3 regions of the Agrobacterium sp. 22-210-1 genome follow, and region 3 is predicted to be linked to each of the others. Evidence: riboswitches for the same ligand, from Rfam matches in the RefSeq annotation. Region 3 holds a riboswitch; each other region holds the start of a gene.

Region 1 (7,435 bases), 280 kb from region 3:
TCGCTTCGAATGAAGGATTTTCGCTCAATCAGGCCTTTTCGCGAATCAAGAGCGCAAGCATCCGCCGAAGCATTGTCGCCCTCGTGACATCGCTTGCAGCGACCGAAACGGCGGAAAATACGACCGCGCCAGAGAAGAAGAACGATGAGTAACGCAGGTGTGACGCTCGCGTGACGCTCGATATGGTCGAAAATGAATAACGCGGGATCAACGCGTTTTCATACTGTCGATTGTCGAGAGGGAAGCATGGCGGCGTCTACCACAGCAATACTTGAACAGGACAATGCAGACGAGATTCTGGCGCTTGGAAGGATGGTTTCATACCTTTGCCAGCGCTCGAAATCCATGGAACTGGGCATGTCGACCTATTTCCTGGAAATGGCATTGTTGTCGCTGGCTCAGGATATCAATCAGCACGGCCTGCCGCCTGCAGGCGCAGAGTTGAATTCCAGCGGTTTCGCACCGGCCGATCTGCATTGAGCAATTTCCTATCCGCAGCCGCATAGATGCGTAGCACGAAGCGTTCCCGCACCTTCCTCCAGCCGGGAACGCCTTGAAATGAATTGACGCATCTTGCATCTGCCTGCGCATAACCCCTCCCAAGGGATTTCATCGTAAATGATGATCGAGGCCCGGTTTTTCGCCGGGCCTCGCCTATTATCGGGGCAGCGCGCGCCGAAGTTCCGCAGCTGCGGCGACCATGTTGACGAGCGCCGGCCTCACCTCTACCCATTTGCGGGTTTTCAGGCCGCAATCCGGGTTGATCCAGAGTTGCCGATCGTCAAGCCGCTCCCGCGCCAGTGCCAGAAGGTCAACCATTTCGCCGACGGCCGGTACACGCGGCGAATGGATGTCGTAAACGCCGGGGCCGATCTGGTTCGGATATTTGTAGGTCCGGAAAGCATCCAGCAGTTCCATCTTCGAGCGTGAGGTCTCGATGGAAATCACGTCGGCATCCATTGCGGCAATCGCATCGATGATCTGGTTGAACTCCGAATAGCACATATGGGTGTGGACCTGTGTGTGATCGCCCACGCCGCTCGAGCAAATGCGGAAGCACTCCACCGCCCAGCCGAGATAGTGCTGCCAATCCCGATGCCGAAGCGGCAGACCTTCACGAAGAGCTGCTTCATCGATCTGGATCATCTGCGCGCCTGCCGCCTCGAGATCATTGACCTCATCACGGATGGCCAGCGCGATCTGCCGGCATGTCAAGCTTCTGGCGATATCGTCGCGCACGAAAGACCAGTTGAGGATCGTTACCGGACCGGTCAGCATGCCCTTGACGGGTTTATCAGTGAGTGACTGCGAATATTCCCACCAGCGGACTGTCATCGGTTTCGGCCTCGACACATCGCCGAAGATGATCGGCGGGCGGACATAACGCGAGCCGTAACTCTGCACCCATGCGTGCTGGGTGAAAGCGAAGCCGGAAAGCTGCTCGCCGAAATATTGCACCATGTCGTTGCGCTCGAACTCGCCGTGAACGAGGACATCGAGACCTATTTCTTCCTGCCAACGGATGGTTGCTTCGGTTTCCTTTTGCAGAAAGCCTTCATATTGCGCATCTGTCAGGGCACCTTTCGCATGCGCGGACCGGGCCTTGCGCACCTCCGGCGTCTGCGGGAAGGAGCCGATGGTCGTCGTCGGGAAGAGCGGCAGGGTGATGGCCTGCGCCTGCACCTTCTGCCGTTCGGCAAAGGCGCTCGTCCGCTGCCTGTCGGCCTCGCCGATCGTTCCGATACGTTTCTGCACGGCTGTATTCGTCACCTTTGGCGACGAGGCGCGTGTGGCAGCTGCCTTCGAAGCCGCGCCCAGTTCAGCCGCAACCGCAACCTTGCCCTCACCGAGCGCCCTGCCGAGCGTCGCAAGCTCGCCGAGCTTCTGGGTGGCGAAGGAAAGCCAGCTTTTCAGGTCGGCATCAAGGCCGGTTTCCAGTTCGAGATCGACGGGAACATGCAGCAGCGAGCAGGAAGGGGCAATTTGAAACGCTTCTACGCCCCGTGCGGCAATGGCCGCTTCCAGCCGATCAACGATTGCCGCAAGATCGGCACGCCAGATGTTACGACCATCAATGACACCAAGCGAAAGGACGCGATTTGCGGGCAAAGCCTTCAGCACAGCCTCGAACTCATTGGACGCACGCACCAGATCAATATGAAGACCTGCGACCGGAAGTGCCACAACGGATTCCAGATTGTCCTCAAGCCCACCGAAATAGGTGGCAACGAGGATTTTCAAATCCGGCGCGGCTTTCGACAAGGTCTGATAGGCCATCGTGAGCGCATGGCGTTCACCCTCGGAAAGGTCCAACGCCGCAACTGGTTCGTCGATCTGTACCCAGTCCGCACCGGCCGCATGCAGGCGGCGCAGCAGTTCTTCGTAAACAGGCAATAGCTTCGCCAGCAGATCGAGCGGCTTGAAAACGGCCTCCCGCGCCTTGGCAAGCTTCAGGAAGGTGACCGGACCGAGGATGACGGGACGAGTGTGAATGCCGAGCGCCTTCGCCTCAAGAAAATGCTCGACCGGCTTTTGCGAGGTGAGCACAAAATGCTGATCCTCGGAAACCTCCGGCACCATGTAATGATAATTCGTGTCGAACCACTTGGTCATCTCCAGCGCCCGAACGCCCAACCCGAGAAGGTCATCTGCCCCGTGGGCGTGGCCGCAATCCGCATGGGCCTCGCTCTGGCTGCCACGCGCCATGGCAAAATAGGTCGACAGGGAAACGTCTCCACCTTCCCATCCGTAAACCGAGGGAATGGCACCCACCATCACGGCTGCATCAAGAACATGATCATAGAGGGAGAAATCATTGGAGGGGATGTGGGTGATTCCCTTCTTGCGCTGAAGCACCCAGTTTTCGGCGCGCAGCCTGGCGGCGGTTTCAAGAAGTTCCGTCTCGGGGATCTTTCCCGACCAGAAGCCTTCAAGCGCGAACTTCAATTCGCGATGGCGGCCAATTCTCGGAAAACCGAGCGATGCGACTGGAATGGTCTTGTTTGGCATTGTCATACCCCATTTGGTTGTGGGGGCATGGGTAAAGCGGACGCGTGCAGGCCCGACCTTTGCCGAACCATTGCAGCAACCACCGGGACACCCCGCCCGTGGACGTTATTTTGTCCTGGCAGGTCTCCTGGCTTACGGGTCGTCGCCTTTGCCCGTCTTCCCGGGGGTTTTCACCCCAGTGACGTGGATGGACAAAGGCTCGCCGCTTACAGTTGCGGGGGCAGCTCCGGCCTTGCCGATCGTCGGCGCACCGGATTCCCTCTTAGCTCCGAGATTGAAACATTCAGGCCCGGAGAACCATGACGCCAGCATTTCTCACCACAGGCGTCACGATGTCAATAGACATAAAGAAATCTTTATGTCTTTATTTCCCCAGTTCAGGATGCGACCGCGCCCGGCCCCGGAACAGCACCTGAGGGCACCTTGCCCAGAATGATCATGCCCAGAACCTCGTCTTTAGTGACATCCTCAGTCCGGGCATGGCCGACAACCTTGCCGTTTTTCATCACGAAGACCCGGTCGGCAAGATCGAAGACATCGTGAATATCGTGGCTGATGAGGAAGATGCCGATGCCCTGCCGTTTCAGCTCCTTGACGAGATCGCCCACCTGCGCCGTCTCCTGCGGCCCGAGTGCCGCCGTTGGCTCATCCATGATCAGGATACGGGCATCGAACAGAATGGCGCGGGCAATGGCGACGGACTGCCGCTGGCCACCGGACAGCGCCTTCACCGGCTCCTTGAACCGCCGGAAATTGGGATTGAGACGCCCCATCACCTCGCGGGCTGAGGCTTCCATGGCGACATCATCAAGCGTGCCCCATTTCGTTTTCAGCTCGCGACCGAGATAAAGATTGGCCGCCGCATCGACATTGTCGGCCACGGCAAGCGTCTGGTAGATGGTCTCGATGCCGTATTTCTTGGCATCGCGGGGATTACGGATATCCGCATCCTCGCCATTGATGAGGATATCGCCGCCATCGCGCCGGTAGGCGCCGGAGAGGATCTTGATAAGGGTCGATTTGCCCGCGCCGTTGTGGCCGAGAAGGGCGACCACCTCACCGGGGAAAAGGTCAACAGAGGCGTTTTCCACCGCATGGATGCCGCCGAAGGAAATGGAAATATTGCGCATTTCCACGAGGGGCGTGACTTGGTCCGTCATAGGAGTTCTCCTCGGTTCTTACTTGGCGCGGGCGCGGTAGATGGTGTCGAGCCAGACGGCGACGACCAGAACCACACCGACGACGATGCGCTGGAAGGGCGTATCAATACCCACCAGCACCATGCCGGATTGCAGCGACTGCATGACGAGCGCGCCGAGCATCGCGCCCGCTATGGTTCCGACACCGCCGGCAAGCGAGGTGCCGCCGATGACAGCCGCCGCGATGGTGTAAAGCTCGTCCAGCTCCCCTTGCGCATTGGTGGCCGCGTTGAGGCGGGCGGTGGAGATGGCCGCGGCAATGGCGCAGAGAACGCCCATCAGCGTGAAGATCTTCACCGTGACCCAGCGGGTCTTGATACCGGCGAGTTCCGCCGCTTCCGGGTTGCCGCCAATGGCGAAGACATAACGCCCGAAGCGCAGCCGCGTGGCGATGAAGGTCATGACCGCACCAACCGCAAGCGCCATCAGCACCGGAACGGCAATGCCGTGCGCAATGAACAACCCGCCTTCCGGCCAGGTTATGCCATTGGCGTCAGCATAGTTGCGGGCAATGTTGATCGGCCAGGGATAGCTGTTCACCACCGCCACGAAACCGATAACAATGAGGCAGCCGAGCGCCACCAGAAAATATTCCGCCCAGACCGGCCGCAGCGGAAAACCGAAACGGCGACGCTGATGGCGGGAATTCAGGATGGCCGCCACGATGGCGACGCAGGCGACGACGGCGGCGATCCAGCTCCATGTCGCGCCAATCGAGCCATTGGTGCCGCCACCCATCAGACGGAAGGTGGAATCCATCGGCGCAACGGTACGCCCGCTGGTAATAAACCAGGTGCCACCGCGCCAGACCAGCAACCCGCCGAGCGTGACGATGAAAGATGGCACGTTCAGGAAAGCGATGATCGAACCCTGCAACATGCCGATCGCGCCGCCGACGAGAATGCCGGTGAGAAGCGTGACGATCCATGTCGCCCAATGTTCGAAACCGAGAAGCTGCGGCAGGATTTCCGCCTGCATGACCCCCATGATCATGCCGGAAAAACCGAGGATCGACCCGACCGACAGATCGATATTGCGGGTGACGATGACAAGCACCATGCCGGTTGCCATGACAGCCACGGACGCGGTCTGCACTGAAAGGTTCCAGAGGTTTCGCGGCGTCAGGAACAGGCCGCCAGACAGGATATGAAATCCGATCCAGATCAGAAGAAGCGCCCCGACCATGCCGAGCAGCCTGGTATCCAGCTCCGTGGCACTGATGAAGCGCGTTATCGAGCCTGTCTTTTCCGTCTTTTGCGACGCTGTGGAATTGGATTGGGTCATATCGGCCATGAACTGCCGGTCCTCCTTACATCTGAAAGGCGCCACGCCACCGATGTGGCGCAGCGCCCAAAGCTGGACCTTTGGGTCTTAGTCGCAGGCCTTCACGGTTCCGGCCTTCACACCCTGGCAGGCCGTTTCCTTCTTGATCCAGCCGGCATCGATGACGACGTTCAGATTGTCCTTGGTGATCGCGATCGGCTTGAGGAAGACCGACTGCATCGCTACCTTTTTCGGACCGCCATCAAAGCTGGTGACGCCCTTGATTTCCGTCATCTTCTTGCCGCCGGCCAGTTCCAGCGCGATGCCGGCTGCTTCCTTGCCGAGTTCGCGGCTGTCTTTCCAGACCGATACCGTCTGCGTGCCAAGCGCAACGCGGTTAAGTGCCGCGAAGTCTGCATCCTGACCGGAAACGGGAACCGAACCGGCCATGCCCTGCGCAGCGAGAGCGGCAATAGCGCCACCGGCCGTGCCGTCATTCGAGGCAACGACCGCATCGACCTTATTGTTATTCTTGGTCAGGAACTGTTCCATGTTCTTCTGGGCATTTTCCGGCTTCCAGCCATCGGTATAGGCTTCGCCGACATTCTTGATCTTGCCGCCGTCGATGGCGGCCTTCAGCACTTCCTGCTGGCCGGCGAACAGGAAGTCCGCATTCGGATCGGAAGACGAGCCCTTGATGAAGACGTAATTGCCTTCCGGCTTGACCTTGAACACTTCGGCAGCCTGAAGACGGCCGACTTCCTTGTTGTCGAAGGTGATGTAGAAGGCGTTCTGATTTTCGATAAGGCGGTCATAACCAACAACCGGAATGCCTTCGGCAACGGCCTTCTCCACCGCCGGGCCAATCGCGTCGCTATCCTGCGCCAGAATGATCAGCGCATTAGCGCCCTGCGAAATCAGCGACTCCACATCGGTCAGCTGCTTTGCGGCAGAAGACTGCGCATCGGCGGAAATGTATTTCGCGCCGGCCTTGTCGAGTGCTGCCTTGATGGCCGCCTCATCCGTCTTCCAGCGCTCTTCCTGGAAATTCGACCAGGAAACGCCAACAACGAGATCAGCCGCGATGGCGGCGGTATGCAGGGAAACGAGTACGGCCGTACCCGCCAAAAGCTTGGCAAACGAATTCATGATGTCCTCCCGGTAAGGGCGAAGCCCCACACCTCCATGCAGGGAAAACGCCCGGAAAAAAGCTGACGGTCTCTGTGATTTCACAATTTTCTCGACAGTCGAGAAAATTAATGTCAGAGATTCCCAATGCTGTCAACAACGGCTGCGGGCAGCATCCGGGTGCCTTGATCTTCGCTCTGGCATGCGCCATCAGACGGGGGGTCAACACCACAGGAAAAAGCCGTTCAGGGAGCAGGCCCCAGCCCATGTCCGCCATTGCAAGTACGGAACTGGTGCGCCAGAAAAACAGCCTGTCGGTTATGGCGGCCCTGCGCCTGCACGGCAGCCTTTCCCACACCGACATGTCTTCCTTCACCGGGCTCGCCTCGGCCACCGTCTCCGCCATCACCATGGAACTTGAGCGCGCCGGCCTCATTCTGCGCAAGGAACAGCTCGCCGCCACCGGTCGCGGGCGGCCGCGCATTCTCTTTGCGCCGCGCGGCGCATTCTGCCACGTCGCCATCGTCATCATTTCTTCCGACAGCGTGCAATATTCGCTGGTTGATTATGCCGGCAAGCTGGTGGATCGCTTCACCGAACAGAGGTTAGCTGCCGAAAAAGGCACATTCGGCGGGGCAATACTTGCCGGCCTCGCACGGCTTGCGGACCGCTCGCGCATCGATCGCCACGATATTCTTCAGGTATCTATCAGCAGCAAGGGTCTGGTGGACGCGGCGGCGGCAACGCTCGTCTGGTCGCCGGTGCTCGGCAATGAAAGGATCGATTTCCGGCAATTGCTTTCCGCTGACGGCCGCAATCGCGTGACGCTGAACAAT
Region 2 (7,435 bases), on a different contig from region 3:
GTACAGGAAGCCGCCCTGAAGGAGGGCGTGCAGTTCATCGACATTTCCAAACTCGAGGCTTCCGACCCGCTCAACCATGACCGCTATGCCGCGCTGGCCTCGATGGTGCCGCAGCTGGAATCAAGCAGACGCGGCGGCGACATCAACAGTGCGGGTGCCTTCGTTTTCGATGCGATCGGCGCGACCGTATCCAGCCCCTTCCGCCTTGCGAGCCAGGTGGTGAACCCGCAGTAGTTTCTGCGGGTTCTTCCCGGCCTCTGGTTTCAGAAATCCCAGTCTTCATCTTCAGTGGCAACAGCCTTACCGATGACATAGGATGAGCCGGAACCCGAGAAGAAGTCGTGGTTTTCATCAGCATTGGGTGAGAGTGCCGAGAGGATCGCCGGGTTGACCCGGCAGGCCTCGGCCGGAAACAGCGCTTCGTAACCCAGATTCATCAGGGCCTTGTTGGCATTATAATGCAGGAACTGCTTGACGTCCTCGGTCAGACCAACGCCGTCATAGAGGTCTTCGGTATATTTCGCTTCATTGTCGTAAAGTTCGAGCAGGAGATCGAAGGCGAAATCCTTGATTTCCTGTTTTTTCGCCTCGTCCAGACGCTCCAGCGCCCGCTGGAACTTATAGCCGATATAATAGCCATGCACGGCCTCGTCGCGGATGATCAGACGGATAAGATCCGCCGTATTGGTGAGCTTGGCGCGGCTTGACCAGAACATCGGCAGGTAGAAGCCGGAATAGAACAGGAAGCTTTCCAGAAACACGCTGGCGATCTTCTTCTTCAGCGGATCGCCGCTGTCATATTCACGCATGATGAGCGCGGATTTGCGCTGCAGGAACTCGTTTTCCTCCGACCAGCGATAGGCGTCGTCAACGTCAGGCGTGAGGCAGAGCGTCGAAAAGATCGAGGAATAGGAGCGGGCGTGCACGGCCTCCATGAAGGAGATGTTGGAAAGCACCGCCTCCTCATGCGGCGTTGCCGAATCCTCCATCAGGCGCACGGCGCCGACACCGTTCTGGATGGTGTCGAGCAAGGTCAGGCCAGTGAAGACACGGATCGTCAGTTTCTGTTCTTCCGGCTTCAGGGTTCCCCAAGAGGGGATGTCGTTGGAAAGCGGCACCTTTTCCGGCAGCCAGAAATTCGAGGTCAAACGGTTCCAGACTTCGAGGTCCTTGTCGTCCTCGATGCGGTTCCAGTTGACTGCGCGGATACGGGACGCGGGTTTTACGGCAATGTTCATTGTCTTGTCCCTCAATTCAGAGCGTGCAGGAAACGCAGCCCTGAACCTGCGTGCCTTCCAGCGCCATCTGGCGCAAACGGATGTAATAGATGGTCTTGATGCCCTTCTTCCAGGCGTAGATCTGCGCCCGGTTGATATCGCGTGTGGTCGCCGTATCACGGAAGAACAGCGTCAGCGACAGGCCTTGATCGACATGCTGGGTGGCCGCCGCATAGGTGTCGATGATCTTTTCAGGGCCGATCTCATAGGCATCCTGATAATATTCGAGATTGTCGTTCGAGAGATAGGAAGCCGGGTAATAAACGCGGCCGATCTTGCCCTCTTTACGGATTTCGATCTTCGAGACGATCGGATGAATGGAAGAGGTGGAGTGGTTGATATAGGAGATCGAACCGGTTGGCGGTACGGCCTGAAGGTTCTGGTTATAGAGACCCGATGCCATCACGTTCTGCTTCAACGCCGTCCAGTCTTCCTGCGTTGGAATGGCAATGCCGGCTTTTTCGAAGAGCTCACGGACCTTTTCCGTCGCGGGCAACCATTCCCGGTCGGTATATTTGTCGAAATAGTCGCCCGAGGCATATTTGGAACTCTCAAAGCCCTTGAAGCTCTGGCCCCGTTCCACGGCAAGACGGTTGCTGGCGCGGATGGCGTGATAGGTGACGGTGTAGAAATAGATATTGGTGAAATCGACGCCTGCTTCAGAACCATAGAAGATGCGTTCGCGCGCCAGATAACCGTGCAGGTTCATCTGGCCAAGCCCGATGGCGTGGCTGGCATCATTGCCCTTTTCCACCGAGGGAACGGAGGAAATGTGGCTCATGTCCGACACTGCCGTCAGCGCCCGGATGGAGGTCTCGATCGTCTTGCCGAAATCGGCCGAATCCATCGCCGAGGCGATGTTCAGCGAGCCGAGATTGCAGGAAATATCCTTGCCCATATGGCTGTAGGACAAATCTGCATTGAATTCGCTCGCTTCGCTGACCTGCAGGATTTCCGAGCAGAGATTGCTCATGCTGATGCGGCCGGCGACCGGATTGGCGCGGTTCACCGTATCCTCAAACATGATGTATGGGTAACCGCTTTCGAACTGGATCTCGGCGATCACCTGGAAGAATTCGCGCGCCTTGATCTTCTTCTTGCGGATGCGGCTATCGGCGACCATCTCGTGATATTTTTCGCTGACAGAAATCTCGGTCAACGGCACGCCATAGACCCGCTCCACGTCATAGGGCGAGAACAGGTACATATCCTCGTTGTTGCGGGCGAGTTCGAAGGTGATGTCAGGGATAACCACTCCAAGCGACAGGGTCTTGATGCGGATTTTTTCGTCGGCGTTTTCGCGCTTGGTATCGAGGAAGCGCATGATGTCAGGGTGGTGGGCATGCAGGTAGACTGCGCCGGCACCCTGACGCGCACCGAGCTGGTTGGCGTAGGAAAAGCTGTCTTCCAATAGCTTCATGACAGGAATGACGCCGGAAGACTGGTTTTCGATCTGCTTGATCGGCGCTCCGAATTCGCGAATATTGGTCAGGGACAGCGCCACGCCGCCGCCGCGCTTCGAAAGCTGCAGCGCCGAATTGATGGAGCGGCCAATGCTTTCCATATTGTCTTCCACACGCAGCAGAAAACATGAGACCAGTTCACCACGGCTCTTTTTGCCGGCGTTGAGGAATGTCGGCGTTGCCGGCTGGAAGCGGCCGGAAATGATCTCGTCCATCAGGTCGCGGGCAAGCTGCTCATCGCCGCGCGCCAGAGCCAGCGCCACCATGCAGACGCGGTCCTCGTAACGCTCCAGATAGCGTTTTCCGTCGAAGGTCTTCAGCGTATAAGAGGTGTAATATTTGAAGGCACCGAGAAAGGTCGGAAAACGGAATTTCCGGGCATAGGCCTCGTCATAGAGATCTCGAACGAAATTGAAGGAGTACTGGTCCAGCACCTCCTGCTCGTAATAGCCCTCCGTCACCAGATAATCGAGCTTTTCCCTGAGGTTATGGAAAAAGACGGTGTTCTGGTTGACGTGCTGCAGGAAATATTGCCGGGCCGCAAGGCGGTCCTTGTCGAGCTGGATCTTTCCGTTCTCGTCGTAAAGGTTCAGCATCGCGTTCAGCGCATGATAGTCCAGAGCCGCTTCGAGCGGTTTCTGAGTTGTGGCTGCCGGCTGTTTGGCGTCCTTGCGCAGCGCGCTCGAGGTTAGCGTGTCCAAAATCGTTCCAATCCATGTTTGACGTTGGCGACATCTTCCTCCGTGCCGAGAAGCTCGAAGCGATAGAGAAACGGCACTGCGCATTTGCGCGAGACGATATCTCCGGCGGATGCGAAAGCTGCGCCAAAATTCGTGTTGCCCGCCGCGATGACACCGCGAATGAGATTTCGGTTGGAGGGCTCGTTCAAAAACCGGATGACCGGCTTCGGCACTGCCCCTTTCATACCGCCGCCGCCATAGGTGGGGGTAACGAGCACATAGGGCTCCGACACCTGAGGCACGTCATCCTCAGCACCGAGCGGCAGGCGAAACAAGCGCCGCCCGAGCTTCATAAGGAAACGATGCGTGTTTTCAGAGCGGCTGGAATAATAAACGATCAGCCCCATCACGCTGCCGCCTCAGCTGATCGCGCCGATCATATCCGGCCGGAAACCCGCCCAATGGCGTTCGCCGGCGACGACCACGGGAACCTGCATGTAACCGAGGCCGCGAACGTGATCGAGCGCATCCGCATCTTCAGAAATATCGACGATCTCATAGGGGACACCGATGCGGTCCAGCGCACGATAGGTGGCGGTGCATTGGACGCAGGCGGGCTTGCTGTAAACGGTGACGGTCATAATTTCCCTTTCGAAGCCGCTTTACACACGGCTCAACATTGCCGATTGCGGTCGCAATCGGGTGGATGGATCTGTCATTCAGGTGAGGCGCACGGCTTAGAGGGTTTGTCGCATTTCCGGACGGAAACCGGTGTCCCTGAAAATGTTCCGGGCCGCGTAAGATCACTCTCTACGCCGATGAGCGCAGGAACTTAAAAAAATGCACTGGCATGACTTCACCCCGAAGCTTGTTCTGGAGGGGGCAGAAAAGGGCGAACGCAATTCATTTGCGCCATACCTTCCTTCCGGACACCCCGCCCGTGGACGTTTGCGCTCAAGGCAGGTCTCCTGACTTGCGGGTCACAACATCTGTTCCGGCCTTCCCGGAGCTTTTGACCCCAGTGACCCAAATCGGAACGATGCTCGCCGCTTACAGTTGCGGGGGCAGTTTCGGCCTTGCTTCGCCATAATGGCGTTACGCACCGAATTCCCGTCTTAGCTCCCAATCCTTGCGAATCGGAAGAACCTCGAACACCACATATAGTATATGAGGAAATTTTCACGTCAATGAATAGACACAGGAAAGCCCCACCCTGTGGATCAAAAAGATTCAACACATGGTCAACAAAGGCTTAACGACAAGTGCGCCTTGCCGCCACAGGACGGGAAAGCGTTAATCTATTCCCAGATATCGATGTGAATATCGGCGGGGCGGGTATTCTCGATCACCCTTTTGCCGTTGGGAAGATCGTTTTCAAACAGCTTGGCGTGGACCGCAGCTGCATCAAGACCATAGCCCTGCCATCTGTTGCGCAGCCTCTCTTCAAGCACCGCGACGGACGGTCCAACGAAAATGGTGAGGTCGAAGTTATCGGAAAGCGCTGTCCAAGGCGCCTCGTTGAGCAGCAGATAATTGCCTTCAGCCAGGATGAAGCGGGTCTCAGGCGCGATGGCGCGGGCGGAAGCAATGGCGATTTCGCGGGAGCGGTCGAAAACCGGAACAAGCACCTCCTGCCCGCCCTTGCGAACGGCAAAGACGATATCGAGAAAACCACGCACGTCGAAGGTTTCGGGCGCGCCCTTACGCGACAGCAGCCCTCGCTCTTCAAGTATGCCATTGTCCATATGGAAGCCATCCATCGGCAGGACGGCGGCCGTTTCGTCCCGTGCGAGCAAAGCATCGCAAAGGGCATCCGCCAGCGTGGATTTGCCGGCCCCAGGGGGACCGGCAATAGCGAGGATAAAACGGGATTTACCTTCTGCCCGCCGAAGAACGTCTTCGGCGATCGTTTCAAGCTTCAGCGTCATGCGGCAAGCGTTTCCTTCGGCGCTTCCTTGGCGCCGGTCATGAAGGCGACGGCGTCGGACATGGAGTAGTCCTTCGGATTGATGACGCACAGGCGCTTGCCGAGCCGGTGGATATGGATGCGATCCGCAACCTCGAAAACATGCGGCATGTTGTGCGAGATGAGAACGATCGGCAACCCGCGCGAGCGCACGTCCAGAATAAGCTCCAGAACGCGCCGGCTTTCCTTGACACCAAGCGCCGCCGTCGGTTCGTCGAGTATGACGACCTTGGAGCCGAAGGCCGCCGCGCGCGCCACCGCTACACCCTGCCGCTGGCCGCCGGAGAGGGTTTCCACCGCCTGATTGATGTTCTGGATCGTCATCAGGCCGAGTTCCGAGAGTTTCTCGCGGGCGAATTTTTCCATGGCCGGACGATCCAGCGCGCGGAAAAGACTGCCCTGAATGCCGGCTTTGCGGATTTCCCGGCCGAGGAACATATTGTCGGCTATGGAAAGCGCCGGCGACAGCGCGAGGTTCTGATAGACCGTCTCGATGCCGGCCTTGCGCGCCTCGATGGGCGAGCGGAACTGCACGGGCTGGCCTTCCAGCCTGATCTCTCCCTCATCGGGCGTCACCGCACCGGAAATCGCCTTGATGAGCGAGGATTTGCCGGCGCCGTTATCGCCGATCACGGCCAGGATTTCTCCGGGATAAAGATCGAAATCGGCATGGTCGAGGGCGGTTACCCGGCCGTAGCGTTTGACGAGATTGCGTGCTGTGAGAATGGGTTCTTTTGCCATCAGCCTGCTACCTTTCTGATCCACTGGTCGATTGCGACAGCCATGATGATGAGGACGCCGATCAACAGATAGGTCCATTGCGGGTCGGTTCCGATGAGCCTGAGGCCGAGCGAAAAGACGCCGACGATCAGGGCACCGAAGATCATACCCATGATGGAGCCGCGCCCGCCGAACAGCGACAGGCCGCCAATGACCACTGCGGTAATGGATTCGATATTGGCGAATTGGCCGGCGGTCGGCGAAACCGAGCCGATGCGGCCGATCAAGGCCCAGCCGGCGAAGGCGCAGATGAGGCCGGACAGGGTATAAACGGTGGTCAACATACGCTTGACGTTGACGCCGGCAAGTTCGGCAGCATCCGGATCGTCACCCACAGCATAAAGATGGCGGCCCCAGGCGGTGCGGTTGAGCACATACCAGAGCAGGGCGACAAGCAGAACCATGGCGATGACGCCATAGGTGAAGACCGCGCTGCCGACACGGATATTGGCGCCGAAGAATTGCAGGATCGGCGCCTGCTGGGCGATATCCTGGGCTCGGATCGTCTCGTTTGCGGAATAGAGGAAGTTGGTCGCCAGTACAATCTGCCACATGCCGAGCGTGACGATGAAGGGCGGCAGCCTCATGCGCGAGACCAAAATACCGTTGATGAAGCCGCAAAATGCGCCGACGGCGAGGCCACAGAGAATGGAGAGTTCCGCCGGCAAGCCGTAACGGAAGGTGAACTGTCCCATGATGACGGAGGACAGAACCATGATCGCGCCAACCGACAGATCGATGCCCGCCGTCAGGATGACCAGCGACTGCGCCGCGCCGACAATACCGACGATGGCGACCTGCTGCAAAATAAGGGTCAGCGTGAAGGCCGAGAAAAACTTGCCGCCGAGGAGCAGGCCGAAAACAATCAGAGACAGCACCAGAACGATAAGCGGAACGGCCGCCGGACTGGAGTGGAGAAAGTGCTGTAGTTTTTCCAGAACACTCTTGTCGTGCGTATCGAAAGCGGCGACCTGCGTCGAACTTCCCGAAAGCACATTTTCAAATTCATTATGCGGCTGAGCCCGCACCGGCTGATCGCTCATGGATTTTCCTCCCGATCGCTCTATCGCATCCGCCCTGAAACAAGGGTCTACTTCCCAAAAGAATGACGCGTAGATTCAAAGTGTTGTGAAGCGGGCCAATCTCGTGTCTGCGGGACGCGCGGCGCGCTCGTTTGTTCCTTTGTCCGATCCCCCGGATCGTGCCTGATATTCATTCTGCTCCAAGGGCGGGGGCACGAATGCCCCCGCGGGTTTCAACGGTGAGGCA
Region 3 (7,435 bases):
CAGGGTGATGCGCGCTGCGGCCTTGCCCTTATGGGCGCGAACGGCGCGCATATTGCTGGGTTCGCCGATGATGGCGCCCGCCGGCGGGGCACAAAGCTGCGGCAAGCTGGCGATGAGATGGGGAACGCCACGGCAGCCCGCCTCCTCGTCATAGGAAAAGGCAATATGCACCGGCCGTTCAAGCGCCATGCGCGAAAATGCCGGTGCTGCAGCGAGCACAATGGCGAGAAACCCTTTCATGTCGGTGGTTCCGCGCCCGTAAAGCCGGTCGTTTTCGGTTCTCAACCGAAACGGATCGGAAGACCATTCCGGTTCTCCGGCCGGCACCACATCCATGTGGCCGGAGAGGATGTAACCGGCGCGATCGGCCGGGCCGAACGTGGCGAAGAGGTTGGCGCGGTCGCCCTCCGGACCCGGCAACAGCGAGACTTTCGCGCCTTGGCTTTCCAGGTAGTCGGCGATCCATCCGGCAATATCGCCATTGGCGGTGCCGACAACGGACGGGAAGGCGACGAGACGCTCAAGGATTTCGATTGCGTTCATGGTCGTCCCCGCTGGTCGTCCCCACTGGCCGGTCGTTTATGCTGGCCGGATTATTCCTCGCAGAAGCTTAGAGTGGCCGGCGGCGTTTATCTGCTGAAATGCCGGTGATTTCGGTAGATTGTTGTGTCCTTCCAGTGCTTTCAGAAAATTCCTGCCGGCAGGGCCGGTTATCTTCGGATGTCATGGGCTGGGCTGCCGGGACCGAAGGTTCCGCGCCGGAGGGAATGAGAGCCGTTTGCTATGGAGCTGCTCAAAGTCGATAGTTTCGAGTTGCGGACCGTGGATATCGCGGATGTGGAGGCGGATCACCTGCATGCCCTCTCCATGGCTGTCGGATGGCGGTATCATGCCAATGAATGGTGTTTCCTGCGCCAATGCGGTGTCGGCCTTGCGGCGCTGGACGAGATCAACCGGGTTGTCGCGACCGCCATGCTTTTTCCCTATGATCGGGCTTTTGCGACGCTTGGCATGGTCATCGTTTCCCCACGCCTGCAGGGGCAGGGCGTAGCACCCTGGCTGGTCAGGCAGCTTGTGGCGAAATATCCTGCCGCTGCCTTGCGGTTGAATGCCACGGAGGTGTCGCGGCGGCTTTTTGCGGGGCTCGGTTTTACCGGAGATACGGAAAGGGTGCATCTTCTGCGCGGCAAGCCCCGCTGCACCACTGAAACGCCGCAGCTTGGCAAGAAGCAGAGGATCGAGCCGGTTTCGGAAGATCATCTGTCCGCCGTGGAAGATCTGGACCGGGAGGCTTTCGGCGTTTCACGCCGGGGCGTGCTGCGGCGTCTCCTGCGGGAAAACACCGGCTATGGCCTGTTCGAGGCGGATCGTCTGGCCGCCTTCGCGCTGCGGCGGGCGGCAGGGCGGGGCCACATCATCGGCCCGGTGGTTGCGGAGGGGGAAGCCGAGGCAGTCGCGCTGGTCAGGCGGCATTTTGCCGATCTCGACGACCAGCTTGTCCGGCTCGATGCCGTGCGCGATGACGGTTTTTTCACCGATTTTCTGGCGCAATCCGGGCTGGTGGTGATTGAAACACTGACGACGATGTCAAAAAATGCACCGCAGCCGGCAGGCACCGGCTCTGCTGGTATCTTTGCTCTGGCAGGCCCATCCCTTTGCTGAAGCGCGCCGCATCCCATCGAATTCATGTCACGCATTTTGGGTTCCTGTCGTGTGCATGCGTTTGTCGCAGGACAGTTTTCACACCCTTGGGAGACATTCTTTGGCGATTGACGCCTCGCCTCTTGCCCCTTATGTGAGAAGACGACGGTTCCTGCAGCCGAAAGGCGAAGGGATTAATAGGGAACATGGTGCGGGTGATTTTCATCGCCCAATGCCGTGGCTGCCCCCGCAACTGTAAGCGGATTGCCGCTCATCCCCGTGACGCCTTAAAGGCGTCATGCCACTGCATTCTCCGGAATGCGGGAAGGCAGATGAACGGCGCAAATCCGTGAGCCAGGAGACCTGCCGTCAAAATATGAACCATCGTTACGGGCGGGGAAGCCCGGAGGAGGAAATTGTAATGTTATTTCATAACATTTGGTTTGCGTCCCGTCGTTGTTCTCCGTACAAGACGTTCCGCTGTTGCTGCGCGTTCTAACGCCTGCTGCTCTGGAACAAGCGATTTAATTTCGACTGGAGAACACATGTTTAATCCTGGACGCCTGCCGGCCTATGCCGGCCTTCTGGCCGCTGTGCTTGCGGTTTTGCCTGCCGCTTCCGCTCATGCTGCCGAAACGGTCTATCCCCTGACGATCAACAGCTGCGGTCAGGACATCACCTTCAAACAGGCGCCCGCCCGCACGGTATCCGTTGGCCAGAGCACGACCGAGGTCCTTTATCTGCTGGGCGTTGCCGACAGGGTGGTGGGTACGGCGCTGTGGATCGGCCCGGTTTTGAAGGGTTATGAGGAGGCCAACGCCAAGGTGGAGCGGCTGGCCGACAATGATCCGAGTTTTGAGGCCGTTGTCGGCAAGAGGCCCGATCTCGTAACGACGCAGTTCCAGTGGCAGATCGGCCCCGAAGGTGTTGTCGGAACACCGGCGCAATTCGCCGAACTCGGTATTCCCGTTTATACCTCGCCTGCCGATTGCGTCGGCAAGGATAATTCCGGCGGCGGTGACGGCGTGCGCAAGACTGGCTTCACCATGGAGCTGATCTATCAGGAAATTCGCGATCTCGCGAAAATCTTCAACGTGCAGGATCGCGGCGAAGAGGTTGTCGCCGATCTGAAGAAACGTGAGGAGGCAGCCCGCGCCAAGATCGCTTCGGCGAATGGCAAGATTTCCGCCGTCTTCTGGTTCTCCAGCGCCGAACTGGATATCGACCCTTACGTGGCGGGCCGCCATGGCGCGCCCGGTTACATCATGTCGGCGCTCGGGCTGAAGAATGTCATCGAAAGCGATGAGGAATGGCCGACCGTTGGCTGGGAAACCATCGCCAAGGCCAATCCGTCCGTCATCGTCGCTGGCAAGATGGATCGCCGCCGTTTCCCGGCCGATGACGTTGCCGTCAAGCACAAGTTCCTCGCAGACGACCCCGTGGCCAGCATCATGCCCGCCGTCAAGCAAGGCCATGTCTTCGACATGGATGCGCAGGCGATGAACCCGACCATCCGCACGATCGAAGGCATTGAAACGCTGGCCGAGGCGATTTCGGCCGCCGGTCTCGCCAAGTGAACGGTTTTTCCGTCAATCTCGGCAGGGCGGGGCTGGCTTTTGCCGCGCTTGCCCTGCTGCTCGTCGCGCTGATGGCCGGAGCGGCCATCGGTGAGACCGCCATTCCCTTCGACGTGGTGGCGAAAACCATCGCCAACCGTGTCTTTCATGCCGGTTACCCGCTGGAGCCGCTGGATGAGGGCATCGTCTGGAGTTACCGTCTGAGCCGCGCCGTTGTCGCCGCCTGTTGCGGCGCTTCGCTGGCGCTTGCCGGTGCGGTGCTGCAATCGCTTTTGCGCAACCCGCTGGCCGACCCCTATATTCTCGGTATTTCCGCAGGCGCCTCCACCGGAGCGGTGGCGGTCGCGCTTCTGGGTATCGGGGCAGGGTTTCTGACCATGCCGGTGGGGGCGCTGATCGGGGCTTTTGTTGCGTTCTCGCTGGTCAGCCTTCTGGCGGTGCGCGCCGGCCATGGCAACAGCGCCATCATTCTGGCCGGCGTGGCCGGTTCGCAGCTGTTCAACGCCATGACCTCGTTCATCGTCACCAAATCCGCCAATGCCGAACAGGCGCGCGGCATCATGTTCTGGCTTCTCGGTAATCTTTCCGGTGTGCGCTGGCCCGATGTCTGGATGGCTTTGCCGGTCAGCATCGCCGGTCTTGCGGTGTGCCTCTGGTATTCCCGGGCACTGGATGCCTTCGCTTTCGGCGGTCAGGCCGCCGCCTCGCTCGGTATTCCGGTCCGCCGGACCTATGCGGTGCTGATTTCGGTTTCGGCGATCATGACGGCGGTCATGGTGTCGTTGGTTGGTTCCATCGGCTTTGTCGGTCTTGTCATTCCGCATGCGGCGCGCATCTTCGTCGGCGTTCGCCATGGCATGTTGCTGCCGGTGACGGCGTTGACCGGTGCTGTTTTCATGATCGTCGCCGATATTCTCTCGCGCATCGTCATTCCCGGTCAGGTGCTGCCGATCGGGGTCATCACCGCGCTCGTCGGCGCGCCGGCCTTTGCCTTCATTCTCGGGCAGAAAAGGGGGCGATCATGAGATTGTCCGCTCACGACCTGCATTTCCATGCCGGCAATGTCGATATCGTCCGGGGTGTTTCCATCGATGTCGGTTCCGGGGAGTTTCTGGGCATTATCGGCCCGAATGGTTCCGGCAAAAGCACGCTGCTTTCCATGCTGGCCGGTATCCGCAAGCCGCGCCGTGGCCACGTCACGCTTGGTGACGACGCGCTTGCCTCCTTCGGACGGCGTGATCTCGCCCGCCGATTGGCCTTTGTGGAGCAGCAGGCCGAAACCACCGAGCGTATTACGGCTCGACAGGCCGTCGAACTTGGACGCACCCCCTATCTCGGTCCGCTCTCCGCCTGGTCGGCCAATGACGACGCCATCGTTAATGCCGCGCTCGACAATGTCGACATGGCGGACAAGGCGGAACGATACTGGCATCACCTTTCCGGCGGCGAACGCCAGCGCCTGCATATCGCCCGCGCCCTGGCGCAGGAACCGCACATTCTGTTGCTCGACGAACCGACCAATCATCTTGATATCGGCCACCAGATCGGTCTGCTCGATCTGGTTCGCAGGCAGGGGCTGACGGTCGTGGCGGCGCTGCATGATCTCAATCACGCCGCCATGTTCTGCGACCGCGTCGCCATCATGCATCGGGGGCAGGTGATTGCGGCCGGTGCACCGCGCGAGGTGCTCACATCGGCGACGATCGCCGATGTTTTCGGGGTGCAGTCCGTCGTCACCACGGATGAAGGCGGCTTTTCCCATATTCGTTTTCTGCCGGCCCATGGGATGGCCGATCAGGCAAAGAAAGTATTGGCACGATGACGAGATTGAAAAAGCTTCGCCTTGGCGTGCAGCGGCGTAATGCTCTGGCCGGAATTGTATTGGCGCTGGCCACGGGCCTTCCCTTGCATGCCATGGCCGAAACCTTTGAGGTGAAAATGCTGAACCGGGGCGAAAAAGGCCCTATGGTGTTTGAGCCAGATTTTCTGGAGATCGCACCCGGTGACCGTGTGCGCTTCGTGCCGACCCACAAGAGCCACAATGCCGCGACCATCGACGGTATGGTTCCTGAAGGCGCCGAAGGCTTCAAGAGCCGCATCAACGACGAGTTCGAGACTGCTTTTGACAGGCCGGGCTTTTATGGCATCAAATGCTCGCCGCATTACGGCATGGGCATGGTCATGCTGATCAAGGTGGGCGAGGCGACCCTGCCGCAGAGCTACAGGGAAATCGATGTGCCCGGCCGAGCGAAACCCCGGCTGGACGATCTCTTTGAGCAGGCCGAAAAATGAGACGGCTCTGGCCGTCCTCAGCCTTTCGCGGACATATCCGGCTTCACCGCGCAAACCGCATAGCGGTGCTGAAGGCCGCGCAGGATGCCCTTCAGCAGGCTGAAATTTTTCGACTGGGCGCGATGGATGGCCTTTAGCTCCTGATCGACTGCGACGGGCTCGAAGCCCGTGGCGCGCAACAGTGCCGCGACATCGTCAGCCCGCGCTCCGTCGGAAAAATAGACCCGTGAAAGAATGCTGTTGAACGTATTGCCCGGATCCGCCGGCTTGTGCGGCTGGTCCGGCTTCACGAGGCCGGCGCGTTCGAGGCCCGCAGCCAGTTTCTTGACGAGTTTTTCGCGCCAGCCGACATTGACGAAATCGCCGTCGACGATCAGCAGCCGTCCACCCGGTTTCAGCACGCGGAACCATTCGGCGAAGCTCGCCTGTGGGTCCACCAGTGTCCAGACGAGATGACGCGTGATGATGACATCGGCGCTTTCATCCGGCTCCATGGTATTTTCGGCATCGCCGACAAAAAAGCGGATGTTGCGCGCGCGGCTTTTTGCTTTTTCCCGGGCGAGCGCCAGCATGGTTTCCGACCAGTCCATGCCCGTGACCTGAAAACCGAGATCGTCCATCAGGTGCGAAATGACGCCGGTTCCGCTGGCGAGATCAAGCGCCTTGCGGCCTTCTCCCGGTCCCAGATGCTTCAAAAGCAGGGCATGCCAGGCTTCGCGCTCATCTTCGGAAAAAATCTCATGTCCGGGGGAAAGGTCGAAGGTCGCGGCGCGGCCGGACCAGTAGGCTTTGATTTCATCTCTCAGGCTGTCGTTTTTGCCATATTGAATAGTGTCGATCATTTGGTCTTCAACCCGTGCGCCGGTCAGTTGAGAATGGCTCTAAAACATAAATGTTGACTAGTACAGTCAGAAAATAATACAGCCCCGCCAGTCAACACTGGAGAGCAATATCCGATGCGCATCTCAGCCAAATCTGCGGCACTTGCCCTTGGCCTTCTCGTATCCACCGCCTGGCCGGCATTGGCCGAAAAGGTCACCGTCAAGGATGTGACCGGCCGGGATGTCGAAGTTAATGTTCCCGTTTCGCACGTCATCCTCGGCGAAGGACGGCAGATCTATTTCCTCGCGGCGCTCGACAAGGAAAACCCTTTCCAGCACGTGGTCGGCTGGCGCGACGATCTGGCGAAAGCCGATCCGGAAACCTATGACGCCTATCTTGCCAAATATCCTGAGATCGCCAAGCTGCCGACCTTCGGCGGCATGAAGGACGGCACTTTCGACGTCGAGCAGGCGGTTGCGCTGAAGCCGGACGTGATCCTGATGAATATCGACGCCAAGACGGCGACCGAAGAGGCAGGCTACATCGAGAAGCTCGCCAAGGTCGGTATTCCGCTTGTTTATGTCGACTTCCGCGAAAAGCCGATGGAAAATACCGAGCCGAGCATGCGCCTGATGGGCAAGCTGACGGGCAAGGAAAAGATCGCTGAGGACTTCATCAAGTTCCGTGCTGACTCCATTGCCAAGGTCACCGATACGCTCGCCAAGGCCAATCCGAAGAAGCCCGTCGTCTTCGTCGAGCGCGCCGGCGGTTATTCCGACGATTGCTGCATGTCCTTCGGTAACGAGAATTTCGGCAAGATGGTCGAGCTTGCCGGCGGCATCAACATGGCCAAGGACATCATTCCCGGCACCTTCGGCACCGTCAATCCGGAGCAGATCATCGCCTCCAATCCCGAGCAGATCATCATCACCGGCGGCAACTGGAACGGTTACGTTCCCGGCGGCAACTGGGTCGGCGTCGGTTATGGCGCGGATGTGAAGGAAGCCCATCGCAAGCTGGAAAACCTCACCAAGCGCCCGGCCTTTACCGGTGTGCAGGCTGTGAAGGACGGCAATGTCCACGCCATCTGGCACCAGTTCTAC

Evidence for each region. Region 3 has a riboswitch for cobalamin ahead of ACQZ5F_RS14990 (ABC transporter substrate-binding protein). Riboswitches for the same ligand answer to the same signal wherever they lie in the genome.
Region 1: it holds a riboswitch for cobalamin, as region 3 does, so the genes downstream of both, metE (5-methyltetrahydropteroyltriglutamate--homocysteine S-methyltransferase) here and ACQZ5F_RS14990 (ABC transporter substrate-binding protein) in region 3, are expected to answer to the same signal.
Region 2: it holds a riboswitch for cobalamin, as region 3 does, so the genes downstream of both, nrdH (glutaredoxin-like protein NrdH) here and ACQZ5F_RS14990 (ABC transporter substrate-binding protein) in region 3, are expected to answer to the same signal.

The regions. Positions count from the first base shown of each region.
Region 1 is NZ_JBNWCI010000002.1:720,848-728,282, forward strand. Features, by position in the region: gene ACQZ5F_RS16330 (helix-turn-helix domain-containing protein) at 1-152, shown strand, start outside; gene ACQZ5F_RS16335 (hypothetical protein) at 247-480, shown strand; gene metE (5-methyltetrahydropteroyltriglutamate--homocysteine S-methyltransferase) at 658-3,009, opposite strand; cobalamin riboswitch at 3,110-3,326, opposite strand; gene ACQZ5F_RS16345 (ATP-binding cassette domain-containing protein) at 3,387-4,169, opposite strand; gene ACQZ5F_RS16350 (sugar ABC transporter permease) at 4,188-5,492, opposite strand; gene xylF (D-xylose ABC transporter substrate-binding protein) at 5,580-6,620, opposite strand; gene ACQZ5F_RS16360 (ROK family protein) at 6,866-7,435, shown strand, end outside.
Region 2 is NZ_JBNWCI010000001.1:2,591,356-2,598,790, forward strand. Features, by position in the region: gene ACQZ5F_RS12980 (alpha/beta hydrolase) at 1-234, shown strand, start outside; gene nrdF (class 1b ribonucleoside-diphosphate reductase subunit beta) at 264-1,238, opposite strand; gene nrdE (class 1b ribonucleoside-diphosphate reductase subunit alpha) at 1,255-3,441, opposite strand; gene nrdI (class Ib ribonucleoside-diphosphate reductase assembly flavoprotein NrdI) at 3,429-3,827, opposite strand; gene nrdH (glutaredoxin-like protein NrdH) at 3,840-4,061, opposite strand; cobalamin riboswitch at 4,362-4,585, opposite strand; gene ACQZ5F_RS13005 (nucleoside triphosphate hydrolase) at 4,719-5,348, opposite strand; gene ACQZ5F_RS13010 (ATP-binding cassette domain-containing protein) at 5,345-6,127, opposite strand; gene ACQZ5F_RS13015 (ABC transporter permease) at 6,127-7,209, opposite strand.
Region 3 is NZ_JBNWCI010000002.1:444,473-451,907, reverse strand. Features, by position in the region: gene argE (acetylornithine deacetylase) at 1-543, opposite strand, end outside; gene ACQZ5F_RS14995 (GNAT family N-acetyltransferase) at 784-1,662, shown strand; cobalamin riboswitch at 1,791-2,026, shown strand; gene ACQZ5F_RS14990 (ABC transporter substrate-binding protein) at 2,187-3,218, shown strand; gene ACQZ5F_RS14985 (FecCD family ABC transporter permease) at 3,215-4,243, shown strand; gene ACQZ5F_RS14980 (ABC transporter ATP-binding protein) at 4,240-5,040, shown strand; gene ACQZ5F_RS14975 (pseudoazurin) at 5,037-5,510, shown strand; gene ACQZ5F_RS14970 (class I SAM-dependent methyltransferase) at 5,528-6,352, opposite strand; gene ACQZ5F_RS14965 (ABC transporter substrate-binding protein) at 6,467-7,435, shown strand, end outside.